DNA from 3 places in the Halomonas sp. 113 genome. Region 3 is predicted to be linked to each of the others. Evidence: predicted binding sites of a transcription regulator. Region 3 holds the regulator's gene; each other region holds the start of a gene.
The links. The regulator sigma-54, encoded in region 3, starts transcription at its own class of promoters, with help from an activator protein. The targets are predictions, from matches to a motif close to TGGCACNNNNNTTGCTNT.
Positions count from the first base shown of each region.

Region 1: YERSI8AC_RS22860 (urease accessory protein UreD) is a predicted target of sigma-54. The motif match lies at 1,570-1,587, and genes of this name have one in related genera.
Region 2: YERSI8AC_RS05560 (NarK family nitrate/nitrite MFS transporter) is a predicted target of sigma-54. The motif match lies at 5,197-5,214, and genes of this name have one in related genera.

Region 1 is NZ_LR881453.1:4,913,369-4,919,893, reverse strand. Features, by position in the region: gene YERSI8AC_RS22865 (diguanylate cyclase) at 41-1,402, shown strand; gene YERSI8AC_RS22860 (urease accessory protein UreD) at 1,629-2,513, shown strand; gene YERSI8AC_RS22855 (urease subunit gamma) at 2,551-2,853, shown strand; gene YERSI8AC_RS22850 (urease subunit beta) at 2,972-3,292, shown strand; gene ureC (urease subunit alpha) at 3,289-5,004, shown strand; gene ureE (urease accessory protein UreE) at 5,164-5,679, shown strand; gene YERSI8AC_RS22835 (urease accessory protein UreF) at 5,669-6,412, shown strand; gene ureG (urease accessory protein UreG) at 6,442-6,525, shown strand, end outside.
Region 2 is NZ_LR881453.1:1,174,778-1,181,695, forward strand. Features, by position in the region: gene YERSI8AC_RS05535 (GNAT family N-acetyltransferase) at 1-287, opposite strand, end outside; gene YERSI8AC_RS05540 (LLM class flavin-dependent oxidoreductase) at 311-1,303, opposite strand; gene YERSI8AC_RS05545 (hypothetical protein) at 1,302-1,466, shown strand; gene YERSI8AC_RS05550 (SDR family oxidoreductase) at 1,452-2,144, opposite strand; gene YERSI8AC_RS05555 (nitrate regulatory protein) at 2,275-3,552, opposite strand; gene YERSI8AC_RS05560 (NarK family nitrate/nitrite MFS transporter) at 3,679-5,031, opposite strand; gene YERSI8AC_RS05565 (patatin-like phospholipase family protein) at 5,375-6,394, opposite strand; gene YERSI8AC_RS05570 (CZB domain-containing protein) at 6,498-6,918, opposite strand, start outside.
Region 3 is NZ_LR881453.1:1,981,207-1,988,124, reverse strand. Features, by position in the region: gene YERSI8AC_RS09290 (KdsC family phosphatase) at 1-370, shown strand, start outside; gene lptC (LPS export ABC transporter periplasmic protein LptC) at 371-940, shown strand; gene lptA (lipopolysaccharide transport periplasmic protein LptA) at 952-1,470, shown strand; gene lptB (LPS export ABC transporter ATP-binding protein) at 1,482-2,231, shown strand; gene YERSI8AC_RS09270 (RNA polymerase factor sigma-54) at 2,361-3,776, shown strand; gene hpf (ribosome hibernation-promoting factor, HPF/YfiA family) at 3,874-4,182, shown strand; gene YERSI8AC_RS09260 (PTS sugar transporter subunit IIA) at 4,187-4,657, shown strand; gene rapZ (RNase adapter RapZ) at 4,745-5,677, shown strand; gene YERSI8AC_RS09250 (HPr family phosphocarrier protein) at 5,723-5,992, shown strand; gene pmbA (metalloprotease PmbA) at 6,009-6,918, opposite strand, start outside.

The sequences.
Region 1 (6,525 bases), 2.9 Mb from region 3:
GTGTAATATTGGCTGTTGATCAATAAGAAGCAGGTGGGGTATGCGCTATAAAGATAAACATCAGCTCGCCGCCGAGTGGCAAGCGCTTCTGGAGCGCACGCCCAAACCGTTGCGGCAAGCAGTCGAGACGTTGGTAGAGCACCACGGGCAAAGCTTTGCTGACCACTTTTACCGGGTGATGTTGGAAGACCCGCATGCCTCGCTGTTTCTCTCCAACGATCAAGTGGAGCAGCGTTTACACCCCTCAATGCAGCGCTGGCTGAAGGCCATGTTTGCCGTTGAGCACGCCGATTTTGAGTCCCTGGTTGAGCAGCAGGAAAAAGTGGGGCAGGTGCATGCCCGCATCGATATTCCGGTCAACCTGGTGCTAAGTGGAGCGCGGCAGCTTAAGCAGGTGTTTTATCAACAGATCAACGCCACGTTCAAAAGCCCGCTATCGCCGGGGGATGCCTCGGTGTACGTCTCCGACCATATTGATATGGCCATGGAAATCATGAGCCACGCCTACTCGGTGGCCAGTGACCGTAATGCGCGCACTGAAGAGGCGTACAAGCTGTTTTCACTCACCCAGAGCATTGGCGACGAGCGTGAACGCCAGCGTTCGGCGTTGTTGAATTGGGAGAATGCGCTGATGTTTGCCATAGCTGCCCAGCAGGATATCGCCACGCTGCCGCGGTTATCCAATTCCGATTTTGGTCTGTGGTACTTCCATAAAGCGTGCCATGCGTTCGAGGGCGTGCCGGAGATTGCCACTATTTCACGCCATATTCAGCAAGTGGATCGTGAGTGGCTGGAAGTGCTGATGCATGAAGATGCTAGCCAGCGACTTAAGGCGCTGGGCGAGATTCGTGATGCCGCCCGTACGGTGTTGATGCTGCTCGACAATGTATTAGAGCGCGCCTCCGGTTTGGATGCAGGGCGCGACAGCTTAACCCGGTTGCTCAACCGCAAGTTTTTGTCAGTGGTGCTTAGTCGCGAAATAGACATTGCCCGCCACTCGGAGCACTGCTTTGCGCTGTTGATGGTAGATATCGATCACTTCAAATCGATCAACGATACCCATGGGCACGACGCCGGCGACAACGTGCTGCAGCAGGTGGCGAGCATCCTTGATCGCTCCACCCGTGGGGGTGATTACGTGTTTCGCATGGGCGGCGAGGAGTTTTTGATTGTGCTGGTCAATACTGACCATGACGGCAGCCGGTTATTTGCTGAGCGTTTACGCCAATCGGTGGCTAAGGAGCCGATGCTCGCCGGTGCCGATACGCTGCTTAACGTGACGATTAGCGTGGGTGTAACGCTTCACGATGGTCACCCAGACTATCACCACTCCCTGCAGCGTGCTGATCAGGCCCTTTATGAAGCGAAGCGTGGCGGTCGTGACCGGGTCGTTGTGCAGTAATGGTGTGAAGAGTGAGTGCAGGCAGAGCGCTAAATAAGCAGTGAGTGCATTTATTTGGTGCATGCTGGGCCTGATACCGTTCTGTTTTGGTGCGCCTAGATGCGTAGTACTGCAAGCCACCGCCGTTCATCCCTACCATTGACCGCACAGCAGGGCTTTCACCATTTTGGCGCATTAATTGCTTACCTATGTCAAAGGCTTAGTGAAAAGGAAGCGGTAGCAACCCATGATCCTGTGCGAACTCGCCAAACCACACATTGCCTCTGGCCACCGCTTCGATGCAGGCCGCCATTGGGCGGCTTCGTTAGCACTCACCTTCGCCCATCGTGACGGCGCCACTCGCATGGTGCAGGCGCGTCATCAAGGGCCACTGCGGGTGCAGCGCCCTTTCTATCCCGAAGGAAGCGGTGAGGCTTGCCATGTTTATGTGCTTCACCCGCCGGGCGGGCTAGTCAGCGGCGATGCGCTTACCATTAGTGCCCATGTAGAGAGCGGTGCCCATGCGCTGCTGACGACCCCGGCTGCCAATAAACTCTATAAAGCCGACAGCCAGGGCGTAGCCTGGACGCAGCATACCCGGTTGAGCGTTGAAGATGACGCGACACTTGAATGGCTGCCCCAGGAGACCATTGCCTTTGATGGTTCCAAGGGTGAACAGCGCACCCAAATTGACCTTCACGGCAGCGCCCGTTGTCTGGGCTGGGAAGTGATGGCACTGGGCCGCCCGGCCAGCGACTTACCCTATGTTTCCGGGCGTATTGAGCAGCACTTCCGCTTAACCCTGGATGGCAAACCGCTGTGGCTAGAGCGCCAACCGCTAGACCCACTACACCCACGCTTTGCCGGGCGCTGGGGGCAGGGCGGTGCCACGGTGCAGGCCACGCTCTGGGCAGTGGGGATTGCCGACGCGCCTGCTGCCATTGAAGCCTTGCGTGAAGCGCTGCCGGATAACCCGCGCTGGGCGGTCACCGTCCGCCACGGTGTTCTGCTGCTGCGCTATTTAGGCAACTCGCGTAACGAAGCCTGGGCGTTATGCGAACAGGCTTGGCAACTGCTGCGCCCCCGCTGGATCGAGCGTGAAGCACATACACCACGAATTTGGCTAACCTAATTAGCATCACTGCGATGCACTGCTGGAGACACATTCCATGGAATTAACCCCAAGAGACAAAGACAAGCTGCTGCTGTTCTCAGCCGCCCAATTGGCGGAGCGCCGCAAGGCGCGTGGTTTAAAACTCAATTACCCGGAAGCGGTGGCGCTGATCAGCTTCGAGATTATGGAAGGCGCCCGGGATGGCCGCAGCGTAGCGGACTTAATGAGCTATGGTCGCGAAATCCTTAGCCGTGAGGATGTGATGGACGGTGTCGCCGAGATGGTCGACGAAGTGCAGGTGGAAGCCACTTTCCCCGACGGCACCAAGCTGGTCACTGTCCATACGCCTATTGTGTGAGGGGTTAATTGTGAGGGGTGAGGAGTGAATAGTTAGGGGTGAGTAGTAGTGGGTTACGCACCCCTCATACCTCTCTCTTTACACCTCACACCTCACAAAAAAACAAAGGAGCAACCAAATGATTCCCGGTGAGTACAAGTTAAAAGAAGGCGATATCGAGCTATGCGCGGGACGTGAGCGGATTAGCGTCGAGGTGGCCAATACCGGCGACCGGCCGATACAGATCGGTTCCCACTACCACTTTGCCGAAGCCAATCCCGCGCTGGTGTTTGATCGCGATAAAACCCGTGGCTTTCGCTTGGATGTGGCTGCAGGCACGGCGATTCGCTTTGAGCCTGGCCAAACCCGTGAAGTTACGCTGATTCCCTTTGTTGGCAAGCGTGAAATTTATGGTTTTCGCGGCGATGTCATGGGCGCGCTCGACGGAGGTAAACAATGAAACCGGTTAACAAGATCAGTCGGCAAGCCTATGCCGATATGTATGGCCCCACGGTGGGTGACCGCGTGCGTCTGGGCGATACCGAGCTGTGGATTGAAGTCGAACAGGATGCTACCCACTACGGCGATGAAGTGAAATTCGGCGGCGGCAAAGTTATCCGCGACGGCATGGGCCAAAGCCAGCGCGCCGACGACACGGTAATGGATACCGTGATTACTAACGCGCTGATTCTGGATTGGTGGGGTATCGTCAAAGCCGACGTGGGCATTCAAAATGGCCGCATCGCCGCGATTGGAAAAGCGGGCAACCCTGACGTACAGCCTGATGTTGAAATCGTCATTGGCCCCGGCACCGAAATCATCTCCGGCGAAGGGAAGATCCTGACCGCGGGCGGCATTGATTCCCATATCCACTTTATCTGCCCTCAGCAGGTCGAAGAAGCGCTGATGAGCGGCGTGACCACCATGCTGGGCGGCGGCACCGGCCCGGCGACTGGCACCAACGCTACCACCTGTACTCCCGGCGCATGGCACATCGGCAAAATGCTCCAGGCGGTCGACGATATGCCCATGAATATCGGCTTTCTGGGCAAGGGCAACGCCAGCCTGCCCGAGTCCCTGGAGCTCCAGCTCCAAGCAGGCGCCATGGGGCTCAAATTGCACGAAGATTGGGGCACTACACCTGCCTCAATCAACAACTGCCTCAACGTGGCGGATGCCTACGATGTGCAAGTGGCGATCCACACCGACACCCTAAACGAATCGGGCTTTGTGGAAGACACCCTGGCGGCGTTCAAAGAGCGCGGTATTCACACCTACCACACCGAAGGTGCTGGTGGCGGCCACGCGCCCGATATCCTCACGGCGTGTGCCAAAGAGTACGTGCTGCCGTCATCGACTAACCCCACCCGGCCCTACACGGTTAACACCATCGACGAGCATCTCGATATGCTGATGGTGTGCCACCACCTGGACCCCAATATTCCCGAAGACGTCGCGTTTGCCGACTCGCGCATTCGCCGCGAAACCATCGCCGCCGAGGATATCCTGCATGACCTGGGCGTGATCTCGATGATCGCCTCCGACTCCCAAGCCATGGGGCGGGTCGGTGAAGTGGTCTGCCGTACCTGGCAGACGGCGCACAAAATGAAGGTGCAGCGCGGCCTGCTGCCGGAAGATGAAGCGCTGGGCGCCGATAACTTCCGCGCCAAGCGCTATATTGCCAAGTACACCATTAACCCCGCGATTACCCATGGCATCGCCCATGAGGTGGGGTCTATCGAAGTGGGTAAGCTGGCGGACCTGGTGCTGTGGAAACCGGCCTTTTTCGGCGTCAAACCGGCCATGATGATCAAAGGCGGCATGATTGCGGCAGCGCCCATGGGTGACCCCAACGCCTCGATTCCCACGCCGCAGCCGGTACATTACCGCCCCATGTTCGGCACCTTTGGCCGCGCTGCCAGCCAGACGCGGCTCAATTTCGTCAGCCAAGCGGCGATCGATGCGGGCATCAAAGAGCGCTTGGGTCTACACAGCACGCTCTCCGCCTGTAAGAACGTGCGCGGCGTGCGTAAGAGAGACATGAAGCTCAACGACGCCTGTCCAGAACTCACCGTCGACCCGCAAACCTACGAAGTACACTGCAATGGCGAACTGCTCACCTGCGAACCCGCGACCGAGCTACCGCTGGCGCAGCGGTATCACTTGTTTTGAGCATAGAGAATACACTCCCATGACATGATAGCCGGGAGTAGCCCGTAGAGAGGGTCTTTTGCCAGGGATGGCAAAAGTAGCGTACAGGGAGGTATTCACAGCGCCCTCTCGTAGGGCTGCTCCCGGCGAGCCACCAGGGCTTATAACAGGACAATATCGATGTTGAAACTGATTGAACGCCTCGGCCCCATAGACGAAAGCGCCGCCAGCGACACGCTGACACTGCCCTTCGAGCTGCGCATTCGTGGCCGCTTGAAAGCCGAGAGCGATAGCGGCCGCGAGCTGGGGCTGTTTCTGGATCGCGGCCCGGTATTGCGCAGTGGCGAAGGTTTAAAAGCCGAGAGTGGCGAAGTCGTGCGTGTCTGTGCGGCAGTAGAACCGGTGGTCACCGCGCGGGTGAGCACCGGCTTACCGCTGGCGAAGCTTGCCTACCACTTAGGCAACCGCCATGTGCAGCTCGCGCTGGGGGAAGATGAACAGGGCGGCTGGGTGCGCTTTCCGCCGGATCACGTGTTGGAAGAGCTCGCCGAGCTATTAGGTGCCGAACTAGAGCACCACAACGCAACGTTCGACCCGGAGCCGGGTGCTTATAACCAAGTAGGTGGCGGACATTCACATGGTCATTCACACGACCACGATCATGACCACTCGCATGAGCACCACCATGCCCACTGAACTCACTGCGCTAGAAAGCCAAAGTGATGAGCTAGCGCTGCTAGGGTTGATGCAGTTGGTGAGCCCAGCGTTGCCCATCGGCGCCTTTGCCTTTTCCCAAGGTCTGGAAAGCGCCTTTGAGCTGGACTGGGTGCGCGATGAAGCCAGCCTCGCCGAGTGGCTAAACGGTGTGCTGGAAGATGGCTTAACCCGCTGCGAACTGCCAGTGCTGGCGCGGTTGCATGATGCGTTTGGCCAGGCGGACATGGCAGAAGGTCGTAAATCAATTGCCGCGTGGGATGAGTGGCTGGCTGCTACCCGGGAAACCGCCGAGCTCGCCGCCGAAGATAGCAGGCTGGGCGCTTCGCTAAAACGCCTACTGGGCAGCTTGAACTTGTTGCCGAGAGAGCAGCAGTTGCAAAGTGAGGGATTACTCCCACCCTTGCTTCCGCCCCAAGCAGGTTATGTAACGCTGTTTGCCTACACGGCCCACGTCCGTGGCGTGTCTGTTCGCCAAACGCTGCTGGGGTTTGCCTGGGCGTGGATGGAGAACCAGCTAGCGGTGGCCTGTAAAGCCTTGCCGCTTGGCCACACCGCTGCCCAGCGAGTAATTGAACAACTGCGCCCCGCGCTAGTGAATGCCGTTAATCAGGCACTTACGCTGGATGATGAAGAGCTGGGCCCGGTGCTGCCCGGTCTGGCACTGGCTAGCGCCTTGCACGAAACCCAATATTCGCGCCTGTTTCGAAGTTAGATGACCTAGAAGTTAACGAGGAGAGAACAATGACTCACTGTTTACGTGTTGGTGTGGGTGGCCCGGTTGGTTCTGGTAAAACCGCGCTGCTCAAGCAACTCTGTTTAGCGCTG
Region 2 (6,918 bases), 810 kb from region 3:
ACGCCTTTGCCCCGTGCGGCGGGGGTCACCATATAACCACAGTTACATATATGATCGCCGGGGCCAGCCGCGTTGGTTTTTAAGTAGTAAGCGCCCAGCACTTGTCCGTTTTCATCTTTGGCAACCACACTGGCGTTAGGCGTTTTACACCATAACTGACGGGCAGCTTCAAAACTGATATCGGGATCAAACGCATAGGTCTCTTGCGCTGCAACAATGGCTTGGAAGGTGGGCCAGAAAGCAGCAAAATCGTCATCCGTTATTGGAGAGAAAGCGAGTGTGGTCATAACTATCCTGTGCAGCTAAGCGCTTATCGGGCGACCTCAGCCACAATCTCGTAGCTGCGTAGACGGTCGGCGTGGTTGTAAAAATCGCTATTAATCATTAGTTCATCGGCGCCAGTGCGTGTTTGGAATTCCTCAAGCTCGGCTTTAACTGTCTCGGGCCCACCAATAATCGCCGCGCCTAAAAATTGGCTGACTTGGGCCTGTTCCATCGGCGACCAATCCAACTGCTCAACCGGCGGTTGTGACTGAGTCGGCTTGCCGCGAATAAGGTTTAAAAACTTCTGCTGCGCTGTCGTGGCCAAGTAGTGAGCCATCGCGTCACTCTCTGCGGCCATCACGGGAAGGCCGACCATCGCATGGGGCTTATCCAGGTGCTCCGAAGGGCGGAAGTTATCACGGTACAAACGCAGCGCTTCAAATAAATAGCCCGGCGCGAACTGAGCCGCAAACGCGAAGGGTAAGCCCAGTTTGGCTGCCAGCTGCGCGCTGTAACCGCTGGAACCCAGCAACCAAATAGGCACATGGGTACCTTGGCCAGGCACCGCTTTCACTCGCTGCTGGGGCTCTGCATCGGCTAAGTAGCTGCGCAGCTCATTCAGCAGTTGTGGAAAATCATCGACCCCGGCGTGGGCGTTGCGGCGCATAGCCTGCATGGTGGCACCATCCGAGCCAGGCGCACGGCCTAATCCCAGATCAATACGGCCAGGGTAGAGCGTTTCCAGTGTGCCGAACTGCTCGGCAATCACCAGCGGTGGATGGTTAGGCAGCATAATGCCGCCGCTACCCACGCGGATGGTGGACGTTTGCCCGGCTATATGACCAATCAACACGGCGGTTGCGGCACTGGCGATACCGGCAATATTGTGGTGCTCGGCAAGCCAGTAACGGGTATAGCCTAGCCGCTCGGTTAATTGCGCCAGGGCAACACTATCGCGAAAGGTCTCTGCGGCACTGCCGCCCTGGCGAATAGGTGCCAGATCAAGAACGGAAAGTGCCGTGGAAGCGAGTTGGCTCATGGATCACCTGCAAATTAATTCGTGGGCGCGTCGGGTGAAAAATTACTTAGCGCGCTTGGTAATTACACGTTATGCGGCCATTGCAGATGAATTGCAAGGTGCCGACTATCCAGGTGGCGGATATACAGGTTCGTTGGCTCCTCACTCCTCACTCCTCACTTAAAGGTGGAGTGGGGCGAATAAGAATTTCATTCACATCTACATGGGCAGGTTGCGCTAGTGCGTAAATTACCGCATTGGCGATATCGCGATCTTCTAAGGCATGAGTTGGCGGCTCATCAAAAAAGGGGGTGTCGACCATTCCAGGTTCAATTAGCGTCACACGCATGCCGGTGCCACGTAACTCTTCACGTAAGTTGTAGCCAATTCCGGTGACCGCCCACTTGGTCGCGCTATACATCGAGCCTGGAATAGTCGTGCGGCCTGCGGCTGAGCCGGTGAGCAATACATGGCCTTTGCTGCGTTTAAGGGCGGGCAAACAGGCTTGAATAGTGAAGCCCACTCCATAGATATTGGTGAGAATCATCTCACGCCATGCGTCGTGGTCGGCTTCACTAAAGCCGCCGGGTGAACCGCCACGGCCAGCGTTGGCAAAGACGCCATCCAGGCGGCCAAAGGTTTCCAGCGCCTGCTCAACCATGGCCTGCTGCTGTTCCATGTTAATCACGTCCAGCTCACAGGTCAGTACGTTTTCCGGCCCCAGCTCTTGCGCCAGTGCGGTGAGCTTGTCGCTAGAACGTGCAGCGAGTACTAACTTATAGCCTTCACGTGCAGCTGCGCGAGCGGTGGCCGCACCGATGCCGCTAGATGCGCCGGTAATTAATAGCACGCGGTGTTGCATGGGGTGCGCTCCTTGCTTGGTCAGTCAAGTGAGCTTTTAGCATGGCTAAGGTGACAGCATCCTGCAAATATAGGCTTAAGCAGCTTGGTATTGTGCTGCTAACTGACTGCTAACGAGGAGCCCATCTACTTTATGTTTTAGCATCGTTGCGTTTTAGCATCGCTGAGAGATCCAGTATCGCTTGAGCCATATCTGCCATGCTTTTGCTTTGATCCATTGAGGTTTTCCGCAGAAAGCGGTAGGCCTCCTCTTCGTTCATCTCCTGGTGGGCCATGATGAGACCTTTGGCGCGTTCAATCAGTTTGCGTTCTCGTAGCGCTTTGCGGGTATTTTCAAGCTCATCGCTGAGCCCTTGTAAGCGGCTGGCCTGGGCTTGGGTGAGCTCGATCAGCGAGCGGCCCAGGGGGGAGGTGAGAGCGTTGGCGGTCAGATCGCCTAACGGTTGCCCATCATTAAGCGCCAGCAGTTGTTCGCACGGCGCAGGTGCATAAGTACAAGTCTGCGTTTTAGTTTTCTCTAAAGCGTCTTGCGCTTGGGCGATTTTGCGGTGGCACAGTACGCTCAGCTGTGAGATCAGCGCATCTTCAACCCTTTTCATTGAGTCGATACGCAGCGTGGTGAGTTCATACCAGGTTTCACCCAGCTTATCGGGTGTCTCTTTGGGTGGTGATTGTTTTGCCGACGAGCGCTGGCAGGCGATATCGCGCAGATGGCAAATACCCGACAGCGTTCGCGGTGAAAGCTCCTTCTGCCATGCCTGCTGCGCTTCGGGTGTCGCAAACTCTACAAAGGTGTCGAAGCAGCGCTGTTGATCTGCCATGAGTTGATTGAGCAGCGCGCGATGGGGCTCGTCGAAGTGGCCATGGGTAAAGCCAAAGGCGCCGCAGGCGCGCTCCTGGCCAGCCAGCTCTTTGCCTTGCATTAAGTGGAAAATCGCTACTAGCGTGCGGGTAATATCGGGATCGATAGAGGTATCTGCGGCCTCAAACACAATGGCCAGTAGGCCACTGGTCAACTGGTTAAACGCCTGGGTCGCTGCATCGGGGGTGATAGCAAAGGTATCAATGGCCTGACGAAGCGCGCCAAGTTCGTCAAGCGCGTACCAGACGGCGGCAATCCGGCGCAGTAAGCGCGCGGCGGCCTGGGGGCGGGCCTCCTCACTGAGCGCTTCCAGCCGTTGGCGCATTAGTGTTTCGGCCTGCTGACTGTTTTGCCGGTAGGTGTCGCGGCGGGTTTTGAAGCGCTGCCCCTGGGAAACAAGGTAAATCGTCGATGCGCCCCGTTCACGCTGGAGCATATGAATAAAGCGGCTGATGTCGCCGACAATATCGGCGGTGGTGGCAAGGTGGGTAAGGTTGTCGATATCGCAACGGATGGCGGTTAAGAGCAGTTGCTGCGCTGAAGACATAGAAATTTCCTTGGTGACTCGCCGCCTAAATGTGAACACTCCCATACCGTTATTCTCCCATACCATGCCGAAGCGTATGGGAGTGAACAGGAACGGTTATGGAAGTATGAGTGTACTGGAAAGCGCTTAGCGTAACGACAGAGCGCCCGCGCCTACATCATCACCTACTGCGTCGCTATACGCTTTGGCCTCTTCTGCTTCGGTAGCATCGCTAAAGCGTACCACCAACACACATGAAGCCAGGATCAGTACAGTGAGGCCTAAATAGAACAGACCTTGCTGATAGGTCAGGCTTTCGCTGCGGAACAGAAAGGCAGCGCCTACCGCGCCCACATTACCGCCAGCGCCGACTATGCCCGCCACGGCACCCAGCGCCTTTTTGTTGATAAACGGCACCACGCCAAAAGTAGCGCCTTCCGCCATCTGCACAAACAGGCTGAACACCAGCATTATACCTATCGCTAGACTTAATACGTGCATCTGCGAAAACGCTACCAACGCAATACCTTCGCAAACCAAGGCAATAAACAGCCAGCGAACGCGTCCTTTCAAGCCCCCTTGCTTAGCGAAAAGATCCGAGAAGACGCCGCCTAAAGTACGCGCAAAAATATTCATTAAACCAAACAGACCGGCAATCAGACCCGCGGTGGCCAGGGTAAGATCAAACTTATCAAAGAAGTAGATGGCGGCAATATTGTTGATCGTCAGTTCCACGCCAAAGCAGAGGCCATAGACAACGAACAGCGCCCAAACACGAATATCCTTGGCGGCGGCTAGAAAGCTTTGCGCGGCACCATTTTCTCCTGAAGCTTCAGGCAATTCGCCGCGTGCGCGCAGGTCACTGAAGTTGCCGTTGGGGGCATCCTGGGTAAAGAACCAGTAGCCAATGCCGGTAAAGAACATCACTACACCAGGCACCATCATCGCTAAACGCCAGCCAAAGGCTTCGTTAACGCCCAGCATCAGCATGCCCGAGAAGATTAGTGGCATCAGTATCTGCGTGGTGCCACCACCCAGGTTTCCCCAACCTGCGCTAGTAGCGTTGGCGGTACCGACCACATTGGGGGCGAACATCATCGAGGTGTGGTACTGGGTAATCACGAAGGAGGCACCAATGGCCCCAATGGCTAAGCGCGCCAATAGAAAGGTTTCAAAGCTATCGGCCAAGCCAATGCCCATCACCGGAATAGCGCCTAATATCAGTAGCCCGGTATAGGTTTTACGCGGACCGATGCGGTCACACAGTACGCCAATCGCAAGGCGCACAATGACCGTAATCGCTACCGAAGCGATAATCGTATTGCCGATTTGTGTTTGAGTCAGTGAAAGGTCTTCTCGAACAATCGCCATAAGAGGGGCGATGCCGAACCAGCCGAAGAAACAGATATGAAACGCGAACCATGAAAAGTGGAAAGCGCGCATCTGAGGAGTCGAGAAGTTAAGCAGCCGAATGCGGTTGGCTTTGTTGCGTATGTCCATGGGATGGCCTCACGGGGCATAAAACGAGTTAGTCGCTACGCAACGCAAACAAGTTAGCGCGTTACGCAAACAATTGACGAGAACATGCCTTCATCGTTGAAGGTCAGGCTCGACGCACTCGTACCCAGTTGGGCCTGGTCCACGCCTACCACCACTGGTAGGAGTTATGCAGGTAGTTTGCCAGTTGAATGTTTATTGCTAAAAATCAAAATCTTAATTTATTTTTTGTTGTGCGTGTTAGAGATGAGTGATCAAGTCTATGCTGCATGATTGGGCATGCAACGCCGATTTTGCGGCATCTTGGTGCTAGAAGGGTGCAATGGGCGGACTGAACGTGCAGCCATTATTCATGTAAATAGACGGCATCAATATCCAGTGTGGAGTGGCTACCAATCGCTTCAAAGTGTTCGCTTAACCAACGTTCAGCGGCAGCTTGTCCCTGCTCGAAAAGATGGCATAGAAAAGGCCACTCAGAATTGGATTTGCTGGAGACAGAGAGGCCCTCAAGTGCCTGCTCGCCGCTAATGCGGTGGAACAACGCCTGCTGGTAGCAGTTTTCAATGCCTTGCTCATCGAGGGTATGCTTAAGCAGCGCAATCATACGGATCTCTTTAATCAGTGCTGAGTTAAAGGTGATCTCGTTGAGGCGATTCATAATGGCCGATGCCGAGGTGGGGACTTCGTTACGGCTGATTGGGTTGATTTGTATCAGCAGAATATCCCGTGCGCTGCACTCCTCCATGAGAGGAAACAGGGCGGGGTTACCCATGTAGCCACCATCCCAATACGCTTCGCCGTCGATCTCCACTGCTTGGAATATAAAGGGCAAGCAAGCGGAGGCCATCACCGCGTCAACGCTCATCTCTTCACGGCGGAACACCCGCTGTTTACCCGTGCGTACGTTAGTGGCCGCGACAAACAGCTTAAGCTGTTGGCATTGCCTAACCCGCTCGAAATCAATATGTTCGGCCACGATATCGCGCAGCGGATTTATATTGAGTGGGTTGAGTTGGTAGGGGGAGGCCACACGGCTTAATAGGTCCATCGCAATAAAACCGGGCGAGTGATCCAGGCTCCAGTTGCCGGTCAATATGTCCAAGGGAGAGCGGCGGATGGTGCTGGCCATACCCGCGCGACTCACCGCTTGCCAAAAGTCGTGCAGTGCTTGCCGAGCGGTCTCTTTATCGCCTCTTGTGAGCGCATCGGCCATTACCACGCCATTCATTGCCCCGGCGCTGGTGCCGCTGATGCCCTCAATCTCAATGCGGTCATCTGCCAGTAGGCGATCAATGACACCCCAGGTATAAGCCCCGTGGGCGCCACCGCCTTGTAACGCGAGATCTAGCTTTTTGACCTGTGCCATATGCTTTTTCCCATTGCTGCTGGTGAGGAAAGTGGTTTTATTGCAACCAGCATGGCATAGGCGGCTAGATAAGACGAAAGGCTATTTAGCGTACAACGGCTATTTAAGGTGCGCCCGCAAGCGGTGAGTGATGATTGGTTGAATAGGGCGCCTCATACATGGCGTGCTCCATGAGGTTGTCCAACTGCAGGGCGAGCTGCTGGCTGGCTTCTTCCATGACTCCCAAGGCGGCCAGTTGACCATTGCGGTCGCCCAGACGGGCAAACTTAAGTGCTTCCGCGCCACTGTCATGCATACGGCGATGGGGTGCCGCCAGCGCTCGATAGGCCTCAGTGCGGGCGTAACGTTGGTGACCTTCTCCATGTTGATGCCAGCGCCCTAAACGGCATTGGTGATGGTCTTCTAGGGGAGTGTCTGTGTTGGCAGAGAGGAGCTGCTTATAAAGCCGACACTTCCACACCGCATGATCAAGCTTCGCGGAGTGTAAAAACGCAGCGGTGGCATTGTGATGAATCACCTTGTGC
Region 3 (6,918 bases):
ACATGTCGCGTTGATTACCGGGCGCGACTCCCCCATGGTTAGCCAACGCGCGGCGGCACTCGGCATTGACCATGTTCACCAAGGCTGTGAAGACAAGCTGGCCACACTGCGCGGGCTCTGCCAGCGCCTCGATATTGAACTAGAGCAGGTGGCTTATTGTGGCGACGACCTACCCGACCTAGCGGCTATCAAACGTTGCGGCGTCGGCATTACCGTGCCAAACGCGCCGGACTATATGCATACCCACGCCGACTGGACTACCGAACGCCTGGGTGGCCACGGTGCCGTACGTGAGATCTGCGATACGCTGCTTGAATCTCAAGGACACTGGGGCGCGGTGCTCGACACCTATCTGCACGGCCGCACGTAAATGTTTAAACGCTTTAAAGTACGCCTCTGGTTAGCCGGGCTAGTCATCGCGCTGGGGATTCTGCTGGTATGGCTTGACCCCCGCGGGCCTCAAGACACCAGCATCGATCCCGAAGCACAGGCTCAGGAACCTGGCCACGTGCTGGAAAATGCCGAGATTACCCTATTCGGGGATAACGGCAGTGTCATGCAGTCGCTAAAAACACCGCGCCTTATCCATACCCCGCAGCGCAGCGAAACCTGGACGGAAGAGCCCGAGGCAGTACTGTATGACAGCGAAAACCGTCAGTGGCTGGCCAGCGCCGCTGTAGGCACGCTCAACACCGCTACCCAAGCCCTGCTGCTGTCAGGTTCGGCTCGGCTGTTTGCACCAGATGAAGGCTGGCAGCTAGATACCGAGCTACTGCACTATGATGGCCTCGAGCAGCATGCATGGAGTGACACACCGGTATTGATGCAGCAACCGCCACAGCAAATGAGCGCTTCACATATGGACGTTTGGCTTAACACCAGCCAGGTTCGCTTAACGGATAATGTGCGCGGCACGCACCCCCCGGCCACACAACGCTAATAGGAACCGCCATGAAAGCCATGATTTCCCCAGCCCTGCTCTACACTGCACTGTTCGGTTTAGCGATACCTTTATCAGTGTTAGCCCAAACCAACTCATCTTCCCAACAAGCCCCAGTGGAAGTGGAAGCCGACCGTTTAGATCTTGATCAGCGGGCAGGCACAGCTGTTTATACTGGGGATGTGGACATTCGCCAAGGCGAAATGCAGCTGCGCGGCGAGCGGGTAGAGATCGAACGCAACGACGCGGGCGAACTCTCGACAGCCACCGCTACCGGTGAGCGCGCCTACTTGCGCCATCAAGGCGAAGGGCAAGAAGGCCCCACGGAAGGCTGGGCGCGGCGGATTATTTATCACGTCGCCGAGCGTCGCGTAGAGCTGATCGACCAAGCCGAACTGACCCAGCAAGAGGACACCTTTAGTGGCGGTCGCCTTGAGTATTTTATTGACCGAGAAGTGATTCAAGCGCGCTCTGACGTTGATGGCAGCGAGCCCCAGCGCATACGCATGACCCTTCAGCCTGAACAATAGGGAGCCTAGCTGTGGCCACTGCTGACACTGCGCCGATCAAAACCCTTTATGCCCACCACCTGGCTAAAAGCTACAAACGCCGCCGAGTGGTCAAAGACATCAATCTAGAGATATCCCAAGGCAGTGTCGTTGGCCTTTTGGGCCCCAACGGCGCGGGCAAAACCACCTCATTTTATATGATTGTTGGGCTGGTCAAATCCGACGCTGGCAAGGTGGGTATCGACGATGTGGATTTAACGCGCGCCCCCATGCACGAGCGCGCAGCTGCGGGGATTGGCTATCTACCTCAAGAGGCGTCTATTTTCCGCAAACTCTCGGTTGCCGAGAATATTATGGCGATACTCGAGACCCGCAAAGAGCTTAACCGCAGCGATCGCGAACAGCGCCTGGAAGCGCTACTCGAAGACTTCCATATCACCCATATTCGCGACAACCTGGGCATGAGCCTTTCGGGCGGCGAGCGCAGGCGTGTAGAAATAGCCCGCTCGCTAGCCACAGAGCCCGCTTTTATACTGCTCGATGAGCCTTTTGCGGGCGTTGACCCCATCTCGGTAGGTGAGATTAAAACCATCATTCGTGCACTGAAACAGCGCCATATCGGCGTGCTGATCACCGATCACAACGTGCGTGAAACACTAGACATTTGCGATATCGCCTATATCGTCGGCGATGGGCAAATCATCGCCAGTGGCTCGCCCGCCTCGATTCTCACCAACCAAAAAGTAAGGGATGTGTATTTGGGCGCCGATTTTCGCCTGTAATGTTTTTGCCTTAATCGCCCCTAAATAGCGCTTTAAAACAACTTTACGACCAATGGCATGCTTATTGCACTTGCGCCAAGCACTCACTCGCACTAGGGTGGAGCATTCTGATTAACGAGTGGTTCTCAGATGGTCATGAAAGCTTCTCTCCAACTGCGTATCGGCACACAGCTGACCATGACGCCCCAGTTGCAGCAGGCCATTGCGCTGCTGCAACTCTCTACGCTGGATCTTCGTCAAGAAATTCAGCAGGCCCTCGATGCCAATCCCATGCTGGAGCAGGAAGATGAATTTAGTGAACAGGCTGTCAGCGAGCCTAAGGAAGAAGAGTGGTCAGAGAGCATCCCTACTGAGCTCTCGGTAGATAGCGACTGGTCAGATACCTATCAAGATATGGGAAGCCAGGGGGGCAGCAGCAGCGAAGGCCCCGACTTTGAGCGCCAGGCAGCCGGGCAGAGCCTTCATGGCCACCTGCTGTGGCAACTCGCCATGACCGATTTTAGCGCTCGCGAGCAGCTTGTCGCGGAAAGTTTAATCGACGCGCTAGACGCCAACGGCTACCTGACCCAGCCGCTCAACGACATCCGTGAAGGGCTTCGTGCCCAGGGCATTGACGGGCTAAGCCAACGCGAAGTGGAAACCATTCTACTCAAGCTCCAGCAGTTTGAGCCGACCGGCATATTTGCCCGTGACTTGCGTGAATGCTTGATGCTGCAGCTCGCCGCTCTCCCCGATAATACGCCACTGCTGGTTCCCGCCCGCCGCTTGGTGCGGCAGTTTCTCGAAGCGCTTGGCAAAGACGATATGCGTCTGCTGAAACGCCGTCTAGGGCTCGACGACGAACAGCTGTCCGATGTCATCCTGCTTATTCGCAGCCTAGACCCACGCCCAGGCAGCGCCTACGGCGACACCGATGACAGCTATGTCACCCCCGATCTAGTCGTCCGCCACGATAATGAAGGCTGGCATTTAGAGCTCAACCCCGAGGCCCTGCCACGGCTGCGCATTCAGCCCGACTACGCCAGCTTGATTAAGCGTGCGGATAAAAGCGATGACAACCAGTTTCTCAAAGAGCACTTGCAGGAAGCGCGCTGGTTGATCAAGAGCCTCTCTAGCCGAAACGATACGCTGCTGCGTGTTGGTCGCGAAATCATTACCCGCCAGATTGGCTTTTTAGAGCACGGCGAAGAAGCCATGAAACCACTGATACTGGCCGACATTGCCGAAGCCGTGGAGATGCACGAGTCGACTATTTCACGGGTAACGACGCAAAAATATATCCATACACCCCGTGGTGTGTTTGAACTCAAATACTTTTTCTCAAGCCAGGTGAGCGGTCAAGATGGCGACAGCCACTCCAGCACCGCCATCCGTGCACGACTCAAGAAACTGATTCAAGAGGAGCCGCCCGGCAAGCCGCTTTCAGACAGCCGCTTAGTGACGCTATTAGGCGAAGGAGGGATTCAAGTGGCGCGTCGTACGGTGGCGAAATACCGTGAAGCCATGGGCATTCCCTCTTCCAGTGAACGGCGTCGTTTGCGCTAACTTCGTTAACGTTTCAGGGAAACTCTCGACAAGGGCTTTGCAACGCGGCAAAAAGGGTTACAATCGAAGTACAGTCCGATGGATAAGGAGCACGTCAATGCAAGTAAATATCACTGGTCATCACGTAGAACTGACTGACGCCTTGCGTGACTATGTCAACGAGAAGCTTGAGCGTGTAGAGCGCCATTACGACAATATAACTACGGTGCAAGTCACCTTATCAGTGGAGAAAGAGCGCCAGCAGGCCGCCTGTACGCTGCACGCCGCAGGTGCTGACTTACATGCGGAAGCCCTAGACAGTGATATGTACGCCGCTATCGACGCACTAGCGGACAAAATCGACCGTCAACTCGTTAAACACAAGGAAAAAGCACAAGCTCGCGCCCAAGGCGCCGGTGTGCGTTAATTCAATGACGTTGGAAACCATACTCCCCCCGGAACGCGTTCTGTTCGACGTCCCCGGGGGCAGCAAAAAAAGGGTGCTGGAGTTTTACAGCACCTTTATCGCCCAAAATATCCCCAGCCTGGACAGCCAAGAAGTGTTTAGCCGTTTAATCGGCCGCGAGCGCTTAGGTAGTACGGGTATTGGTAACGGCGTGGCTATTCCTCATGCGCGTAGCCCCCACTGCAACGCCCCTATCGCTGGATTTTTGAAACTGGCTGAAGCGATCGATTTTGACGCTATCGACGGCGACCCGGTAGATCTGGTGTTTGTCCTGTTGGTACCCGAAGAGGCAGATGACACGCATCTCTCACTACTGGGTCAGGTAGCGACCATCATGAATGATGCGGACACGCGCCAGCAACTGCGTAAAGCAGCCAGCCAGCGCGAACTGCTTGAGCTGATTACCGCCAAAATTCGCGAGCAATCAGCGGCCTAAGGGTCTGAAACCCTGTTCAGGGCAGATCACAGCAGGTTATCCGCTCACCACCCTCAACGCAGCTTGATCAAAGCAAAGAGAGACTCTATGCAACTGGTGATCATTAGCGGCCGCTCCGGGTCAGGTAAATCTATCGCCTTGCAAGCGCTGGAAGATCTTGGCTACTACGCGATTGATAACCTCCCAGCTATGTTGCTGGGGTCGTTGGTGGATGAACTGCGTGACCAGGGCGACCGAGCACATTTAGCGGTGAGTATTGATGCCCGCAATTTGCCGGGAGCTCTGGAGCGCCTGCCCTCTTTATTAGACGAGTTGCGCCAGCGTAAAATCGTCTTTCAAGTTATTTACCTGACCACCGATGCGCGCATACTGCTTGAGCGTTACTCAGCAACGCGTCGCCGTCATCCGCTGACCCGCGATAGCGAAATGACGCTGGAAGAGGCGATCAATAAAGAAGAGACGACGCTAGAGGATATTCGCGATCTGGCCGATCTATTGATCGATACATCACGATTATCGGTGCACGATTTACGCCGTCGCATTACCGACCAAGTAGCCCATCAGCGGCGCGACAAGCTGACGCTAACGCTGGAATCGTTTGGGTATAAACGCGGCGTACCGTTAGACGCCGACCTGGTCTTCGATGTGCGCTGCCTGCCAAATCCGTACTGGGATCCAACGCTGCGCCAGTTCACTGGCCGCGACGCGGAAATCGTGGCTTTTTTGAACAGCTATCCGATTGTTGATGCCATGAGCGACGACATCTTGGCCTGGCTAGAGCGTTGGCTACCCGCTTACCAGAATAGCCAACGTAGCTACATGACTATCGCGATTGGCTGTACTGGTGGCCAGCACCGCTCGGTCTATATGGCCGAGAAGTTAGCGGAAAAATTGACTCCTAGCATGGGCGAAGTTCAACTTCGCCACCGCGAACTGGGTCTGCACTACACCATAAGCGAACAGTTGGCCGCTCCCCTCGTCAGCGCTTCCACACCTAACGAGCGGCCAGAGACCTCTTAAGCGCGTCTATCCATTAATGACACCACTCGGCGAAAAGGAACCAGGGTGCCAGAACGCATACTTACACTTACCAATCAACGCGGGCTACACGCTCGCGCGGCGACAAAACTGGTCAAATGCGGCCAACAGTTCACGGCAAAAATACGCGTTTACAAACAGCAACAGGCCGCCGACGCCGCCAATATCATGTCACTGCTGATGCTTGCCGCACCTTGTGGCACCGAGCTTAGAATCACCGCCGAAGGCGATGACGCCGAACAGGCGCTTGAAGCGATTCAAGCGCTGTTCGACGCCCGCTTTGAGGAGGATCAGTAAGCCGCCGCTTGGCTTGTTAGTCCCCCGCCACGGTCATGGCATCAATCAACCAGCTACCCGTGTGAACACTGCCACGGGTATCAGTGTCATCGCCAATACCTACTAAGCCAGCAAACATCCGCTCCAGGTTTCCGGCAATGGTGAACTCTTCGACCGGGTACTGCACCTTTCCATTTTCGACCCAAAAACCTGCTGCACCGCGGGAATAGTCACCGGTCACACCGTTGACACCTTGGCCCATCAACTCAGTCACCCAAATACCCCGCCCCATCTCTTGCAACAAGCTTTCGCGTGATTGCAGTGGCGTTGCTAAACGCACGTTACGTGCCCCACCGGCATTGCCCGTGGTTTGCATATCGAGACGACGAGCGCTGTAAGAAGAGAGCATATAGCTGGCAATGCGTCCCTGATCGATAAAGCGATTATTGCGCGTTTGCACGCCCTCGCCATCAAACGGTGAGCTTGCCGTAGCGCCAATCTCCATTGGCCGCTCTTCAAGACTAAACCAGTCGGGAAACAATGGTGTACCGAGCCGGTCGCACAAAAACGAGGCCTGCCGGTAAAGCGCACCACCGGCTAACCCACCGAGCAGGTGGCCAATCAAGCCACTGGCCAACGATGGGTCAAACAGCACCGGAAAGGTGCCCGTTGGCGGCCGTTTAGCACCTAGCCTGCGCAGCGTACGCATCGCGGCTTCGCGCCCCACCTCAGCGGGGTCACGTAGCGCCTTGGGGTCACGGGCAGAGGTGTAGTCATAATCACGCTGCATACCGCTCGCGTCTTGGGCAATCAGCATGCAAGAAAGAGAGTGACTACTGCCCTTTTGGGTACCTAAAAAGCCGTGGCTATTGGCGTAAACGCGCACCCCTTCGCCACTGGAGAGAGACGCGCCATCTGACTGTGAGATGCCGTCAACGTCTCGCCCC